2 regions of the Chryseobacterium sp. GM_Chr_2 genome follow, and region 1 is predicted to be linked to the other one. Evidence: riboswitches for the same ligand, from Rfam matches in the RefSeq annotation. Region 1 holds a riboswitch; the other holds the start of a gene.
What was found. Region 1 has a riboswitch for thiamine pyrophosphate ahead of OXQ85_RS11220 (TonB-dependent receptor). Riboswitches for the same ligand answer to the same signal wherever they lie in the genome.

Region 1 (8,262 bases):
TGGTCAGCCGGAAGAGTTCCGATGTGAACCTCGATAATTCTACCTTGGAAAACATTCTCTCCGTCAAATTGCTTCAACATCTGAGCCTGAGTTGCGTGAACGACATCACGGAAATCCATATGCTCTTTCATTTCACCTTTGAAAGTCACTTTCACAGATTCTGGAATCGGCATTGAAGCTTCACCTGTTGCCAAAGCCAAAGCTACCGTTCCGGAGTCAGCTCCGAAAGCCACCCCTTTAGACATTCTTGTGTGAGAGTCACCTCCGATGATAATTGCCCATTCGTCGACCGTAATATCGTTAAGAACTTTGTGAATAACGTCTGTCATTGCATGGTATTCACCTTTCGGGTCACGTGCTGTGATTACTCCGAAATCGTTCATGAATTTCATTAATTTAGGGATGTTTGCCTGCGCTTTTTTATCCCAAACTGAAGCAGTGTGACATCCTGACTGATAAGCTCCATCAACAATTGGAGAAATTACTGTTGCGGCCATAGATTCCAACTCCTGAGAAGTCATCAAACCTGTCGTATCCTGAGAACCAACAATGTTTACTTCAACACGAACGTCCGAACCTGCGTGTAATAATTTACCTTCAGTTACACCCACTGCATTTCTGTTGAAGATTTTTTCAACGGCAGTAAGTCCTTGTCCTTCGATAGAAATCTCTTTTGAAGGAGCGAAAACTAGAGGAGCTGTAATTCCTAAAGTTTTAGCAGCAAAAGTTTGAATTTTTTTACCAAAAACGATAGCGTAAGAACCACCGGCTTTGATAAATTCTAATTTTTGAGGAGTAAATGATTTTGAAATATCTTTCAATTCAGTTTCTCCGTTGTATAATTTTTTCTCTTTGGTATTGATCGTTAAAACAGTTCCTGTAGCAACAGAATATTTCTCTTCTAAAACGATGTCGCCATTTTCGTTACGAACAGGATGTCCGTTTTCGTCTGTTTTCTTAACCCAGTTTTGAAGGTCGATTCCGATACCTCCGGTTACGTCAACAGTTGTTAGGAAAATTGGAGAAATACCGTTAGTTCCCGCTACAATCGGAGCGATGTTTACAAAAGGTACGTAAGGGCTTGCTTGTTTCCCTGTCCAAAGTGCAACGTTATTTACACCAGACATACGAGAAGAACCAACTCCCATTGTTCCTTTTTCTGCGATCAACATCACACTTGCATCAGGATGTTGAGCCTGTAAAGCTTTTATTTCTTCCTGTTGAGCAGGAGACATCATACATTGTCCGTGCAGCTCACGGTCAGAACGAGAGTGCGCCTGATTTCCCGGAGATAATAAGTCGGTTGAAATATCACCTTCAGCAGCAATGTAAGTAACGATTTTAATTTCTTCAGCTACCTCTGGAAGTTTAGTGAAAAACTCTGCTTTTGCGTAGCTTTCCAAAATATCTTTAGCGATTTCGTTTCCTGCTTCATAAGCTTCTTTCAAGCGAGCGGTATCTGCATCATATAAGAAAACCTGAGTTTTAAGCACTTCAGCCGCCTGTTTTGCTATTGCTTCATCGTTTCCTAAAGCTAAATCAAGCAAAACTTCGATAGATGGGCCTCCTTTCATGTGAGACAACAATTCAAAAGCGAAAGCCGGAGTAATTTCTTCTACTATAGATTCACCAAGAATGATTTCTTTTAAAAACTTAGCTTTTACACCAGCCGCACTTGTAGTTCCAGGTAGCGTGTTATAAATAAAAAATTTAAGAGAATCAGCTCTGTATTCATTGGCTGTATCTTTAATTTGTGCGATGATCTCGCTTAATAAATCGGCACCGTCAATTGGCTTTGGATGTAGCCCCTGGGTTTTTCTTTCTTCAATTTCGTTGATGTAATCCTTATAAATATTCATAATAGAAGTCTTTCAAATTTTTAAGGTAAATTAATAAAATTATAGTGCATATGGCAATTTCCCGAATTGGTATATCGACTTACAAAACGGAAGAAAGTAAAGCCGGTACTATATTTTGCACTTTTTCTTAAATAAGTAAGATAATGCTTTGTCCCAAAGATGAAAGTAAAGGACTTTTTTGAAAGTGTAAGGGGCTCATGTATAATTTCTAAAGCCGCCAAAGCACTCTTTGAGTAACGTTTGTAAAATTTTTTGATCATATCCATATCAAAAGTTGTATCTCTAAAAACGCTTTAGATTATCAAACAATTAAAAATGTTCCCAAAATTACGAATTTTTAGTATTTTATGCGAGGGATATTATTTAGATTCTTTATAAATATGAATTTTATATTTTCTATTTTTAATCTTATTTTTGCTGCCAAATGATGATTATGAAAATTACGGTTCATTTTTTATGTCTTTTTATTTCGATATCTGTTTTTTGCCAAACCAAGGTGGCCAAGAAGCTTCCTGTAAAAAAGGTTGCAAAAACTGTTGTTAAAAAGACAGATGTGGTAGCTCAGCCGAATCCTGATTTGGTGGTTTTGAATGAAGGAATTCCTGTTTTAATTCCGAAAAAGAAAGATGGGAAATTCGGATATGTTAGTCAAAAAGGCAAATTTATCATTCAGCCTGAATATCATATTGCTGTATTTTTTTATGAAGATTGCAATCTACTGAATTCACCCAACGAAAAAATAAGAAAGTTCGGAACCAAAGAGTATGCAACGGTAGAAAAAGATATGATTTCTTATCGAATTGATCAGAAAGGCAAAAGAGTGTATCAATTTAAAGATTCAGATTTAGGAAAATGTCCTAAAGAGTTTAAATATCAGCCGTTTCAGGCATACGTTAAGAATGGTTTTTACGGAATTATTGAAAAATCGAAGTTCATTAATGCTGAAGATTACAGAGATTATCAAATTTATCCGCAGTACGAATATTTATATATTGCTGAAAGTGAAGATGTTTCAAACCCGATGATTATTGCCTCAAAAAATGATCGTTTTGGGGTGATTGATGTGAATAACAAAATCATCATTCCATTTGAATATGATGATATTAAACGAAATTTCAGCTGGATGTTGGGGAAAATGTTTGAAGTTTCAAAAGACGGAAAAACATATTATTATATTGATTCTCACAATAAAACCTATTAAATTGTACTGATGATATATTTTTCGTAATTTTGCGCCTGAATTAAGGGGTGCTGTAACAAGCTGAGATTATACCCAATGAACCTGGAACGGGTAATGCCGTTTAGGGAAATTAAATATGAGCAATAGGTAATTATTAATGAGCAATCTCAAATATTACTTATTACCGATTACTAATTACTCATCATAATCCGCCCCTTTTATTCATTAAATTTTAAAGATTTATAGAATGAAAGGTTTATTTTTTTTAGGGCTTACCGTTGGCTCTTTTGCTTTTTTACAAGCACAAAATACTGATTCCTTGAAAATAAAGGAAATTGAAGCCGTTAACTTTACCAAAAGGCTTCCTGTTGCGAAAGAAATCATCAATGTTCAGAAAGATTTAGATAATAAAAATCTTGGGCAGGATCTTCCTATTTTACTTAAAAATCAAACATCAATTATTTCAACTTCGGATGCCGGAAATGGCGTTGGATACACAGGTTTCAGAATTCGTGGAGTTGCCGGAAGAGGAATTAATGTGATGATGAATGGTGTTCCGTATAATGATTCTGAAAGTCAGGGGACATTTTTTGTAAATGTACCTGATCTTACGAGCTCTGCTTCGCAAATCGTTATCCAAAGAGGTGTCGGAACTTCCAATAACGGAGTTTCTGCGTTTGGAGCAAGCATCAATGTAATCTCCAAAGAGCCTGATGATAAGTTTTACTTTAAAACAGATGACAGTTATGGTTCGTTCAATACTTACAAATATTCTGCGGAGGTTGGTTCGGGGAAGTTTTGGGGGAACCGACTTTCTGTGATGGGAAGATATACGCACATCAATTCTGATGGATATATCGACAGAGCATCTTCCAACCTGCATTCCTATAATTTTACGGCTTGGTTTGAAGAGAAAAATACGAAAATCCGTTTGATGGCTTTTGGTGGAAAAGAAAAAACCTATCAGGCTTGGAACGGAATCGACAGAAAAACCTGGGAAACCAATCCAAAATTTAATTATTCCGGATCGATTTATGATGCAGACGGTAATATTTCCAGCTTTTATGATAATGAAACAGATAATTACAGACAAAATCATTATCAATTGCTTTGGGAGCAGAAGTTTAATGAAAAATGGAATTTAGAAACCACTTTGCATTACACGAAAGGTAAAGGATATTACGAAAACTATAAGCAGGACGGTAAATTTTCAAAATATAATCTTCCCGATTTTGTGGATGGTTCACAAACATTAACGAAGACAGATTTCATCAGAAAAAAATGGCTGGATAATGATTTCTACGGAATTGTTTCCACATTATACGGAAAATTTGAAAATCTAGATCTGAATTTCGGTGCCGTTGCCAACCAATATTACGGAAGGCATTTTGGAAATGTAACAGGCGTTTTCCTTCCGCAGATTGATGAACATGAATATTACAGAAATCGTTCAGTGAAAAATGAAGTGGCCGGTTTTGCAAAAGCTTTGGTGAAAGTTGATGATTTTGAATTCTTCGGAGATCTTCAGTTGAGACATATTGATTACGATACAAAAATTCTTCAGGCAGGCGATGATGAAGGTGGAAATTTGAAGAAAAACTGGTTGTTTTTTAATCCGAAAGCAGGAATTAATTACAGAATTGGCAGCGGAAAAGTTTTCCTTTCGTATGCGCACGCTCAACGAGAACCGAATCGTGATGATTTGATGGCTGATAATAATGTGAAAGCAGAAAAGCTTCATGATTTTGAGGCGGGAATTGAAAAACAGTTTGGGGTCGTTTCATTTACGGCAAACTTGTACTATATGTATTATGTTAATCAATTGGTTTTGAATGGTGAAATGAATAATGTGGGAGCTTTCATCAGAACAAATTCCGGGAAAAGCTATAGAAGAGGAGTTGAGATCGGAGCATTAGCTAAGCTTTCAAAACAATGGGAACTTACAGGGAATGTAACGTTCAGCCAAAATAGAAATTTAGATTTCAAAATTGAAAATGTAAAGCTGACTAAAGATCTTGGAAATACGCAGATTTCTTTTTCTCCGGACGTGATTGCAAATTTAGGCATCAGATTTAATCCTAATAAAGATTTCCAGTTTGGATTATCAAATCAATATGTCGGAAGACAACATCTGGATAATACAGAAGATAAAAATTTACAGTTAAAAGATTATTTCCTTACAGATTTTAATGCTCAGTATCAGTTTAAGATTAAAAATAATGATATCGCACTGAAATTATTGGTAAACAATCTTTTCAATAAAAAATATGTGAATAATGGAGCGGTGTATGATGGAGATCCATACTATTTTTCTCAGGCGGGAACCAACTTTATGTTTGGAATCAGCTGGAAAATTCAATAACATTCATTATGGATATTTTACAATTTGATATAGTAAAATGTTAGACTAAATTTTTATAAGACTGCTTCGGCGGTCTTTTTTATTTTTAAATTAAATTATTGTTTAAAAATCATGATAAAAATTATGAAAAACATAAAAAGAAAAGAATTTACTAAAGGTGATGTTTTATCATTATTAAAATGTTTTTTAGTTTTGAAAACTAAATAACTAAAACGAAAATCAGAATTAAAGTGTCAAATCTTGAAAAATATAATTTGAAATTCGATGATTTTTGCTGTTTTTTATGAAAACAAATGTTCAAAAAAGTCATGAAAAAGTTATAAATTTGCCACCAAATGAATATTTCAGCTTACATTTTAGAATATCTGAAACAGTTTGGGACTGCTACAGTTCCCGGTTTTGGTGTGTTTTCTCTGGAAAATTCCAAGGCGGTGATCAACTCTGAGAACGGGAGCATTTTGCCACCGGCAAGTCAGATTGCTTTTGTGTGTGATTACGAAGCGCAGTCGGATGATTTGGCGGCTTTTATCAGCGAGCAAAAACAGATGACTTTGGAAGCTTCAAAAAGTGATTTGAAGATCCAGACCGATTTTTGGAAGAAAAAACTGCAGTCAGAAAATATTTTAGAAATTTCCGGTTTGGGAACTATTACCATCGAGGAAGATTCTAAAATTCATTTTAAAGGAAAAAGAGTGGAGTCTGCACATCCCGATTTTTATGGTTTGGAAGAAATAAAACTTTCAGATATTAAAAATAATCAGAAGCCAAAAGCAGTTGAAAGTACAGGAAAAGAATACAAAGTAGGAAAATCATTGCTTTGGATTTTTCTGATCGCGATTCCGGTTGCTGTTATTGCCTATTTGGCGATTACAAACCAAGAACTGCTGTTCGGAAACCAATCTTTCAAACAGGAAAAAGATTCTATAAAAGCATTGCAAAATAAGCCTGAAGTTATCGCAAAAGATACAGTGAAAATGCCAACAGATTCTACATTGATAAAAGTTTCAGATTCTCTGAAAAAAGATTCTATTGTAAAACCGGCTGCTCAACCTGTAAAAGCTGCTCCAACGGCTAAAGCTGCGATAACTCCAAAACAACAACACTAAGACATGGCAAAAATAAAAAAAGCGTCAGAATCTTTAACGGTAATGACGAATATTGTACTTCCCAATGATACCAACCAGTTAAGAAACCTTTTTGGTGGAGAATTATTGGCAAGAATGGACAGATGCGCTTCTATTTCGGCAACAAGACATTGCGAAAGAAGAGTGGTAACCGCATCTGTAAATCACGTTTCATTTGACCATCCGATTCCTGAAGGGGGAATTGTAGTAATGGAATCTAAAGTTTCCAGAGCATTTTCAACTTCAATGGAAGTGTATGTAGATGTTTGGTTGGATGATCCGATCAATCAGAAAAAAACGCATACTAACTCGGGAATTTACACTTTTGTAGCGGTGGATGAGTTCAACAGACCGATTCCTATTCCATCTATGGAGCCGGAAACGGATGAAGAAAAAGAGAGATTCGCAGCTGCATTAAGAAGAAAAGAATTGTCATTAATTCTTTCCGGAAGAATGAAGCCTTTGGAATCTGTGGAATTGAAAAAATTATTCCAAGAGCCAAAAGAATCTGAGAAAAAAGAAAAATAAAGTTTTACAAAAACATAGATGAATGCTTTTAATCTTTGCTGAATATCAATCATATTTACGGGATTAAAAGCATTTTTTAATTAATGATATGATTTAATTTTTTTTGAAGCTTTTTCCCGCTCTTCGCACTCGCTATTTTTTGTAGGTTTCGGCTCGGCGGCGAAGCCGCCGAGCCGAAACCTACAAAAAATGAGCTCAAACAAATGCTGCGATCGGGGCTAGAATTTCAGACTTTTATTGAAATATTAGAAAATATCACAAAGTTTGTCATCCTGTTAAGGATCTAAATTCGAATCTTTTAATTATAAATAAAATGAAAATCCTCCTTTTAGATAAAAACCATCCTTTAATTACCGAGCAGCTTTTAGCGAAAAACTTTATTTTGGAAGAAGATTTTACGTCTTCTTATGATGAGGTTTGTGCTAAAATTGAAAACTATGACGGAATTATCATCCGAAGCAGAATCCCTTTGGATAAAAACTTTTTAGAACAAGCTAAAAATCTAAAATTTATAGCCAGAGTAGGAGCAGGAATGGAAAATATTGATATTCCTGTAGCTGAAAAATTGGGAATTCAACTCATTAATTCTCCGGAAGGAAACAGAGATTCTGTGGCAGAACACGTTGTCGGAATGCTGCTGATTTTAATGAACCGATTATTTATCGCGTCTCAGGAAGTAAAAAACGGCATTTGGCTTCGTGAAGAAAACAGAGGCGACGAACTTCTAGGTAAAACTGTTGGGTTAATAGGTTATGGAAACATGGGAAAAGCAACCGCAAAAAGACTTTCGGGTTTTGGCTGTAAAGTGATTTTCCATGATATTTTGCCTGATCTTTCGGATGAATTTGCAACGCAGGTTTCTTTGGAAGAGTTAAAAGAAAAGGCTGAGGTTCTAAGTTTACACATTCCGATGACGGAAGAAACTCGTTATTTGGTAGATTCAACATTTATTGCGGAAATGGAAAATGATTTCTATTTTGTAAATACCGCAAGAGGAAAAAATGTTGAAACCAAAAGTTTAGTTGAAGCCTTACAATCAGGAAAAGTAAGAGGTGCTTGTTTAGATGTTTTGGAGTACGAAAAATCGTCTTTTGAAAATTTAGAAATAGAAAACGAAGATTTGAAGTATCTTTTAGCATCCGAAAAAGCAATTGTTACTCCACATATTGCAGGTTGGACGGTTCAAAGTAAAGAAAAACTGGCGCAGGT
Region 2 (8,262 bases), on a different contig from region 1:
TTTCTTTTTCTGTTCCGCAAATTCTTCTTCCGTCAAAACTCCCATTTCTCTTAGCTTGCCAAGCTTTTCCAATTGCTGGAAAATCACTTCTGCAGATTCTTTTTTTACATTTGAAGCAGCAGTTTGAGGTTTATGATAACTTTGTGGCTCAGGTGATTTCTGTGTGCCATAAAAACTATTTGCCGAAGCTTGATTTTGTGGTATATTTTGTGTTTGAGGTTTCTTTCGAACGTTTCTTATCGCATCGTCGAAATCTTTTGCAGCACTTTTATTATACAGTTTAAATTCAGCTACAGAACCAGAAACATTTAGTTTTAAACTTGAAGTCAGCAAACTTGAAGAATGGTCAATAGATGAAATTCTTTCTAAGATAAATTCGTTTTTATCAACACCACCAAAGAATTTTTTATCAAAGAAAATCACTCTTCGCTGTGTTGCAACCAACACACCTTCCAGATTGTTATACAAATATTTTCCTTCAGCAATAGCGATCAATCTTTCATCTTTATCTAAAATATTGACCAGTTCTTTAACTTCACTGTTCACAAAAATACTTAATCGGGCATTTAAACCTACAATCTGATCTTTAATTTCATCCAATCTTGAAGGAGCTTCCGGCCTATACTGATAACCACTTTCTCCTGAATTGGAAGCTAAATTTATATTTTGTTGAAAAGAAGAAATCTGAGAAACTTCGGGCTCTTCATAGATACCTAATTTGCCCTGAAGAAGAATTCCCCTAATCTCCGCTAAGTTGTAGGCGCTTAGATTATTGATTAATTCTTTATTCACATTCGTAGCCTCGTTAAGGCATTTATTACAAAGAATCTGACCATCGGAAAGTTTGTTTTCGCCCAAAAGTGTGTCCATAGACGTTAACGGATTTCCGCATAATGCACAAATAGTACTCATCTGGTTTTTATGTTTTATTAGTTTAAATAATTAATACTGTATTTTATTAATACAAATTGGTGCTCAATTTAATAATTTTTTTTAATTAAACTAAAAAGCACTATCGGGAAGATAATGCTTTTTAATTTTATATTTTATGAAAGATTACTTCAGAAACTCTTCTAAAGAAACCGTTTTCTGTTCTCCAGCTTCCAGATTTTTAAAAGTAACCGTTTTATTTTTCAATTCTTCTTCGCCTAAGAAAACCAAATTCTTAATTCCTTTCTTCTCGGCATACGTAAATTGTTTTCCAAGCTTTGCATTTTCAGGATACAATTCTGCAGAAATTCCTTTTTCTCTTAATTTTAAGATTAATTTTAAAGCTTCCACCGTTTCTTCACCTCCAAAATTAGCGAACAAATATTCGATTTTAGAAGTCGCTTCTTCAGGGAAAAGTCCTAATTCTTCCATGACAAGATAAATTCTGTCAAGCCCGAAAGAAATACCTATTCCCGGAATATTTTTCACTCCGAAAACTTCTGTAAGGTTATCATATCTTCCGCCACCGCCGATAGATCCCATCTGAACCTCATCTGCTTTCACTTCGAAAATAGCACCTGTATAATAATCTAAACCTCTTGCTAATGTAATATCAAAAACAAGATTTTTCATATCAACTCCAAGATTTAATGATTGAGTAAGAACAAATTCAAGCTCTTCAACGCCTTTTAAACCAATTTCATTTCCAACAAATTTCTCTTTCAACTGAAGAAGATTTTCCAGCGCATCATTGGACTGAGTGAATAAGAAATCCAGCTTATCAATCGAATCCTGAGAAATCCCTCTTTCCAATAATTCTTTTACAACACCTTCTTTGCCAATTTTATCAAGCTTGTCAAGAGCAACAGTAAAATCAATTAATTTATCTGTAATTCCAGCATATTCAGCCAATCCGGAAAGGATTTTTCTGTTATTTAAATGAATCGTAACCGGAACTTTTAAATCTGAAAATGATTTTAAATATAACTGAACCAAATCAATTTCCTGAAAAAGACTTTCGCTACCCACAACATCGGCATCACATTGATAAAACTCTCTGAATCTCCCTTTCTGAGGACGATCTGCTCTCCAAACCGGTTGAATTTGATAACGTTTATATGGAAATGTTAATTGACCATGATTCATCGCCACAAACCTCGCAAAAGGCACAGTAAGGTCGTAACGAAGAGCTTTATCTGTTAAATTATCTGAGCTAAATGGCTTATCTAAAGCTTTTTGAAAATCATTGAGCATCTGATTTTTTTTCTCTTCTTTAGCTTCATTAATACTTGAATTTAAGATTTTGAAGATCAATCGATCTCCTTCTTCTCCGTATTTTCCTGTTAATGTTGAAAGATTTTCAAAACTAGGTGTTTCTAATGGTTGAAATCCGAATAGTTCAAAATTTTTCTGTAAAATATTGATAATAAATCTTCTTCTTGAAACTTCTAATGCCGTAAAATCTCTCGTCCCTTTTGCTAAACTTGGCTTCATTATATTGTAATAAATGATAATTAATAATTGATAAGACTGCAAAAATAGTGAATTGAAAGGACTTTTAATCTAAATAAAAAAACCATAGAAAATTAATTCTATGGCTTCGGTATGTTTTTCAGCACTTGTGTCCTTGGTTGTTTTTATAAATATTTACGAATATAGTTAATTTTTGTTAAACTATTCAAATATTTTCTAATATATTTATTATTTCCATACCATAATTTTCTATTTTGTGTTTACCAAATCCTTTTATATCTAATAATTCTTCTTTTTTGGCTGGTTTATATTTTGCAACGGAAATCAACTCTTTATTGGTTGCAACAAAATAAATTGGCAAATTTTGCTCTTTCGCTCTATCTGAACGCCAAGATTTTAAGGCTTCTAAAATTTTAAGTTCATCAAAAGACAATTCTTCACTTTCGGCAGAGTATTTATTTGTTTTTGAATCTTTTACCGTATGTTGAGGTGATTTGGTTTCTCCAAAGTATAAAATTACAGACCAATAGTTTTCATCATTTACAAATGCTGTTTCTACATTCAGAATTTCGTGTGATTGTAAAAAATCGTCAAGCATTTTCTGATCAAGATGAAGAAATTCTTCACCTAATCGAATTTTAAAAATTTGTACTTTCATGGTTTGTGTTTTTACCCTTTATTTTCCGCCTAACAATAGAATTTCATCTACTTTTATTTCTGTTATATATCGTTTTACGCCATCTTTGTCATCATATGAACGATACATCAATTTTCCTTCAATCGCAATTTCTTTTCCTTTTGTGACATATTTTTGAAAAATCTCCGCCGTTTTACCAAATGCAACCAGCGAATGCCATTGCGTTTCCTCAACCTTTTCACCTTTTGCATTGATATAATGATCGTTGGTTGCTAAAGATACATTTGCCTTTACATTACCATTTTCAAAGCTGATCATTTCAACTTCTTTACCTGTGAACCCAATAAGGGATACCGAATTTCTTAGTGACATAATTTCTGTTTTTTTAAGATTATTACTCAGATAAGAGACGCTCACCGTTTTCTCAAATCTCTGATGCAAAGATTGTTGAACAGTAAAATTAAAGTCGGTTGTAAACTATTTAAATCCATTTGTAGTCGTTTGTAAATGAATTTTAAAACACATCAAAATAACAAAAGCTTCCTGATAGAAAGCTTTTACTGAAATTATATGTCGAATAAATTTTACTGAATTAAAAGTAAATTTTTAACCGTTTAAAACAGGAAATTCACCATCTTCCAAAGCAGGTCTGAAATTAGAATGCATTGTCGCGGTAAAAAAATCACTAAAAATCTGATAAATCGCAGAATCTGTATGCGTTGCTTTTATTCCTAACTGAATATAGATTTGAAGAATTTTATGCGATAAATCTTCCACTACAAAAGTTCCAAATTGATGAATTTCGGATTGCTTTTCAGAAGAAATTATCTCTGAATTGTTTAAAGTGAATTCAATATCATCAGCAAAATTCAACGTTTTCTGTAGTTTTTCTTTAATTAAATTATGAAACGGATCTAAATTAAGATTTGGTCTGATAACATTCGCTTCTTCTAAAAAATGTGACGCTATACCTAAATAATTAACCAATAAAGTAAGATCCGCAAAAATTCTAAACGGAATCCTGTCTAAAGCATCATTGGTGAAAAATTCATCATAAATAAAACTATACTCTTCCGAAACTTTCACATTATTTACCTTAAAAGAATACGTTCCGGTAGCTTTCATCCCCATCGATTTCCAGGTGGGAATAATTTCAGCATCATTTTTAGAAATAATAAATGATCGGATAATTTCTTCACTATTTTCATCCAAAATTGACTGTCCGTTTTCTGTAAGTTTTGCATTTAAAGTAAAATGACTTAAATGTGGCGCGCCCGTTGCAAAATGCCAAAGTCCGTTGATTAGATAAATTCCGTCATCTTGTTTTTCTGCGGTTCCGTCGATCATTCCGCTTCCTCCGAAGCAGGTTTTAGAATTACTGAAAAGTTCTTTAGCAATAGTTGGCTTTAAGTTTCTTGAAAAAAAATTGGCTCCAGCGCATAAAGTGAGCATCCAGCCTAAGCTTCCGTCTGTTTTTGCCCATTCAAATAATAAAGATAAACCTTCCCCAAAACGATAGCCTAAACCGCCATATATTTTCGGAACCCAAACCTGAAGCAACCTTTGTTCGTGGATACAATTTATTATTGAATCCGAAACTTTTGTGACTCCTAACATTTCTCTTCTGATTTCACTAACTGTAAGCATCAACTTTCTTTTGATTTAAAATTTTTCTCCATTCCATATAAGCTGAAACCGCGACGATAAATAAAAAAGCCGTCAAAACCGCATAGAGATACAAATCTTTGTGAATCATCAACGGAATTGAAATAATATTGCTGATATTCAGTAAAATCCAGTTTTCAATTTTTCGTCTTGCCATCAGCCACATTCCAGCCCACGCAAAAGCGCTCACTAATGAATCCCAAATCGGCACATCAGAATCTGTATAGTGCGTCAGAAAAAACCAGAAAATTCCAAAAGTTGCCACTACAATTCCTACAGAAATCAGTTTTTCCGAATTTGTGGTTGAGGAAATGGCAGTTTCTTTATGCTGTTTTCCAAATTTCCAATATAACCATCCGTAAATGCTCATTACGAGGTAATAGAGATTTAAAGTAAATTCTGCATACAATCTCGACACAATCATAACATAAAGTGTCAGCAAAATTCCTGCGATCCCAAAAAGATAATTGTTTGAATTGTTTTTTCGAGCCAATAAAACCTGCACTACCGAAAATAAAACCCCGAACCATTCTGCCCAGGTTGTTTGTTGTAAAATGTCCTGCATCAAATTAACTTATATAAATTAAATGATGAGATGATAAATCAAAATCCCTACGTCGGCATTACCCGAATCAGGTGTGGAAGCCAGTTCCCGGGTATCATCTCAGCCGCTAAAACAAGCACCCCCCCATTGAGGGATCAAAGTTGATGCTTTTTTCTGAGAATAAAAAATCAATGATCATAATTTAGCTGAAATAATAAAAATAGCTTCTGAAAATATTTAGATTTGTATTTCAGAAGCCATTAGAGTAATAAAGTTAATTTAAATTTAAGTGAAGTTCTGCCAAACTATTACTTTACTGATTTGAATGACAGCTTTTACATTCGTATAGTGTACAGCGTCTTCTTCAAGGATTGTTTTATTAGGCAAAAAACAATTGTAAAAATGCTCGATTTCTTCGAAAAAAAGATGTCCAATAACTTTGTAAACAGAATCGGAAGATTCGGATTTCTCAATTCCGATCCCTTTCAAATAATTTCCAAAAACAGATTTTGATAAAGCTAAATGCTTTTCGGTATAGTATTCCATGTCAAACCAATCATTGTGTTTCACAGGATAAAATATGGTAATTTTAAACATATCTATACTTTTTCACATTCTACAATGCTAGAAATTTCTGTATTAGTTTGAATTAACTTTTTAAAAGTAAGCCCAGATTGCTCAACAAGATATTTAAATTCACTTAGAGTTCTCTCTTTTCCGGTTGTCATAGCCATTATATTAATATCCAACAACTTACCGGCATGAGGTTTATTTTCAGAATCATCAGGAATTACAGAATCTATGATTAATAATTTACTTCCGACAGGCATTGCTTTATAAATATTTTTTAAAATTCTGATTGATTCTTCATCGTTCCAATCATGTATTACCCATTTTGTCATATAAAGATCCTGATCAGCAGGAAGTTCTTCGAAAAAACTACCTCCCATTACCCTACATCTGTGTTTTATGTCGGGTGGAATTAAATTAACGGTTTGTTCCACTACATAAGGCTGATCAAAAACAATCCCGACGCTATCTGGTGCTGTGTCCAAGACGGCAAATAGTAGCGCTCCATTTCCACCGCCAATATCTGTAATCTTCTTATGGGGCTTGAAATCATAAACATCAATAATCGCTTTTAAAACTGCACCAGACATTCCCGCCATTGCTTTTGCTAAATTAGCTCCAGCTTCAGGATTTTGCTTATAATATTCCCATACCGGAATTCCATATGCATCGTCAAAAGGTACCTTTCCGGTTTTTACACCGTAAGTAAGATTTCCAAAAGCTTTGTAATGCTCTCCTAAATTTGCGAGTGCCCAAGGTTTTACTGATCCTGGGACATCCGACAGTAAAGTGCCCCCGAAATCATTCAGTACAAAAGTACCATCATTTTTTTCTTCAAAAATCCCGACGCTGGTAACCGCACGAAGCAAACGGTAAAGAGATTGTTTATCAGAATTGGTTTCCTTGGCCAATTCTTCTAAACTTTTAGAACCGCTAAGTAATTTTTCAGCAATGTCTAGTTGTGCAACAGAATGAATACAGCAGGCGATCCAATAGCCGCTGATCAATTCATACATCTTAAATGAGAGTTCTGGTTTTTTCGGTAGTTTTTTCATATTAATAATTATTGATACTAAAAATTCAACAATATGTGAAATTAATTATTTTTTTTATATAAATTTACTTTCATTAAAAAAATTTAAAACTAACCAACCAAATCGCAACAAAATGTTAACAAAAGACACAGACGTTTTATCGTTAATCGAGGATGCTGTAGAACTTAATCCCCAAAAAACAGCATTAGTGTATGAAAACTCAGCGATCACATTCGCCCAGCTAGGTATTAAATCTAATCAGTTGTCTAATTATTTGAAAAAGAGAGGTGTATTTACAGATGTTCCTCTTTGTTTCTGTCTGAATCAATCTATTGACAGAGTAATTGCCATGCTATCAATCTGGAAAGCCGGAGGAGCTTACGTTTCTATAGATCCTTTATATCCGGATCATCGATTGCAGCATATTTTGAATGATACCGACAGCCCCATTCTGATCACCACAAAAAAATATTCAGAAAAATTCAAATTTTATAAAGGCGAAATTATTCTTATCGATGAGCATCAAAAAGAAATTGAGAAAATGCCAAGCCAAAATTTTTATCCCGATATTTCCAATGGCCTGGCATATCTTGCATATACCTCAGGAAGCACCGGAATTCCTAAGGCGGTAATGGCAGAACATAAGGGCTTAGGAAACTTTGTGAGATATTTTGGCGAGATATTGGCTCCACAAAAAAATGATAGCGCCCTGAATATTTCTTCTTCGAATTTTGACGGAATCGTTCTCGATCTATGGGTTCCTTTATCTTTAGGAATTACTACCTTTCTCTATCCAGATAATAGAATTGTGGGAGAAGCGCTTCTTGATTATATCCGAAAAAATAATATTTCTGTTCTTCCCTATCTTCCTGTTTCTATCTTGGCCACTTTGCCTACAGATCAATCTATCGGAAATCTACGCAAAATTTTCACGGGAGGTGAAGCTCCAATTGCCAATGTCATTGAAGCTTGGAAAAAAAAGGTAGAACTCATCAATATGTATGGCCCTACTGAAACAACGGTTGTAGCTTGCACTTTTAAATTTGATGAAGAGCACCCTTTAAATACCATTGGAAAACCTTTGAATAACGTAGATTTTTATGTTTTAGATGAAGAAATGAAGATTTTACCTGTAAATGAAGTTGGTGAATTGTATATCGGAGGAATTCAGGTTTCCAGAGGATACTACAATCAACCGGAACTTACAATAGAAAGGTTTTTGCAAACAACAGATCCCGATGGCAAACCTGCAAGAATTTACAAAACCGGAGATCTTGTGCGAAGGCTGGAAGATGATACCATAGAATTTGTAGGAAGAGCCGACCAGCAAGTGAAAATAAGAGGATTTAGAGTAGAGCCTGCAGAAATTGAGGAAACTATAAAACGCGCTTATCTCGTTGAGAACTGTG

Region 2: it holds a riboswitch for thiamine pyrophosphate, as region 1 does, so the genes downstream of both, pnuC (nicotinamide riboside transporter PnuC) here and OXQ85_RS11220 (TonB-dependent receptor) in region 1, are expected to answer to the same signal.

What each region holds. Positions count from the first base shown of each region.
Region 1 covers NZ_JALNUD010000006.1:83,367-91,628, reverse strand. Annotated here, with positions in the region: gene OXQ85_RS11230 (bifunctional aconitate hydratase 2/2-methylisocitrate dehydratase) at 1-1,859, opposite strand, end outside; gene OXQ85_RS11225 (WG repeat-containing protein) at 2,293-3,060, shown strand; TPP riboswitch at 3,094-3,183, shown strand; gene OXQ85_RS11220 (TonB-dependent receptor) at 3,287-5,401, shown strand; gene OXQ85_RS11215 (hypothetical protein) at 5,737-6,507, shown strand; gene OXQ85_RS11210 (acyl-CoA thioesterase) at 6,511-7,053, shown strand; gene OXQ85_RS11205 (2-hydroxyacid dehydrogenase) at 7,367-8,262, shown strand, end outside.
Region 2 covers NZ_JALNUD010000003.1:32,212-40,473, reverse strand. Annotated here, with positions in the region: gene OXQ85_RS05730 (PH domain-containing protein) at 1-912, opposite strand, end outside; gene hisS (histidine--tRNA ligase) at 1,057-2,424, opposite strand; gene OXQ85_RS05720 (HRDC domain-containing protein) at 2,609-3,061, opposite strand; gene ssb (single-stranded DNA-binding protein) at 3,080-3,412, opposite strand; gene OXQ85_RS05710 (hypothetical protein) at 3,647-4,687, opposite strand; gene pnuC (nicotinamide riboside transporter PnuC) at 4,674-5,273, opposite strand; TPP riboswitch at 5,298-5,404, opposite strand; gene OXQ85_RS05700 (EthD family reductase) at 5,535-5,846, opposite strand; gene OXQ85_RS05695 (methyltransferase) at 5,849-6,874, opposite strand; gene OXQ85_RS05690 (non-ribosomal peptide synthetase) at 6,987-8,262, shown strand, end outside.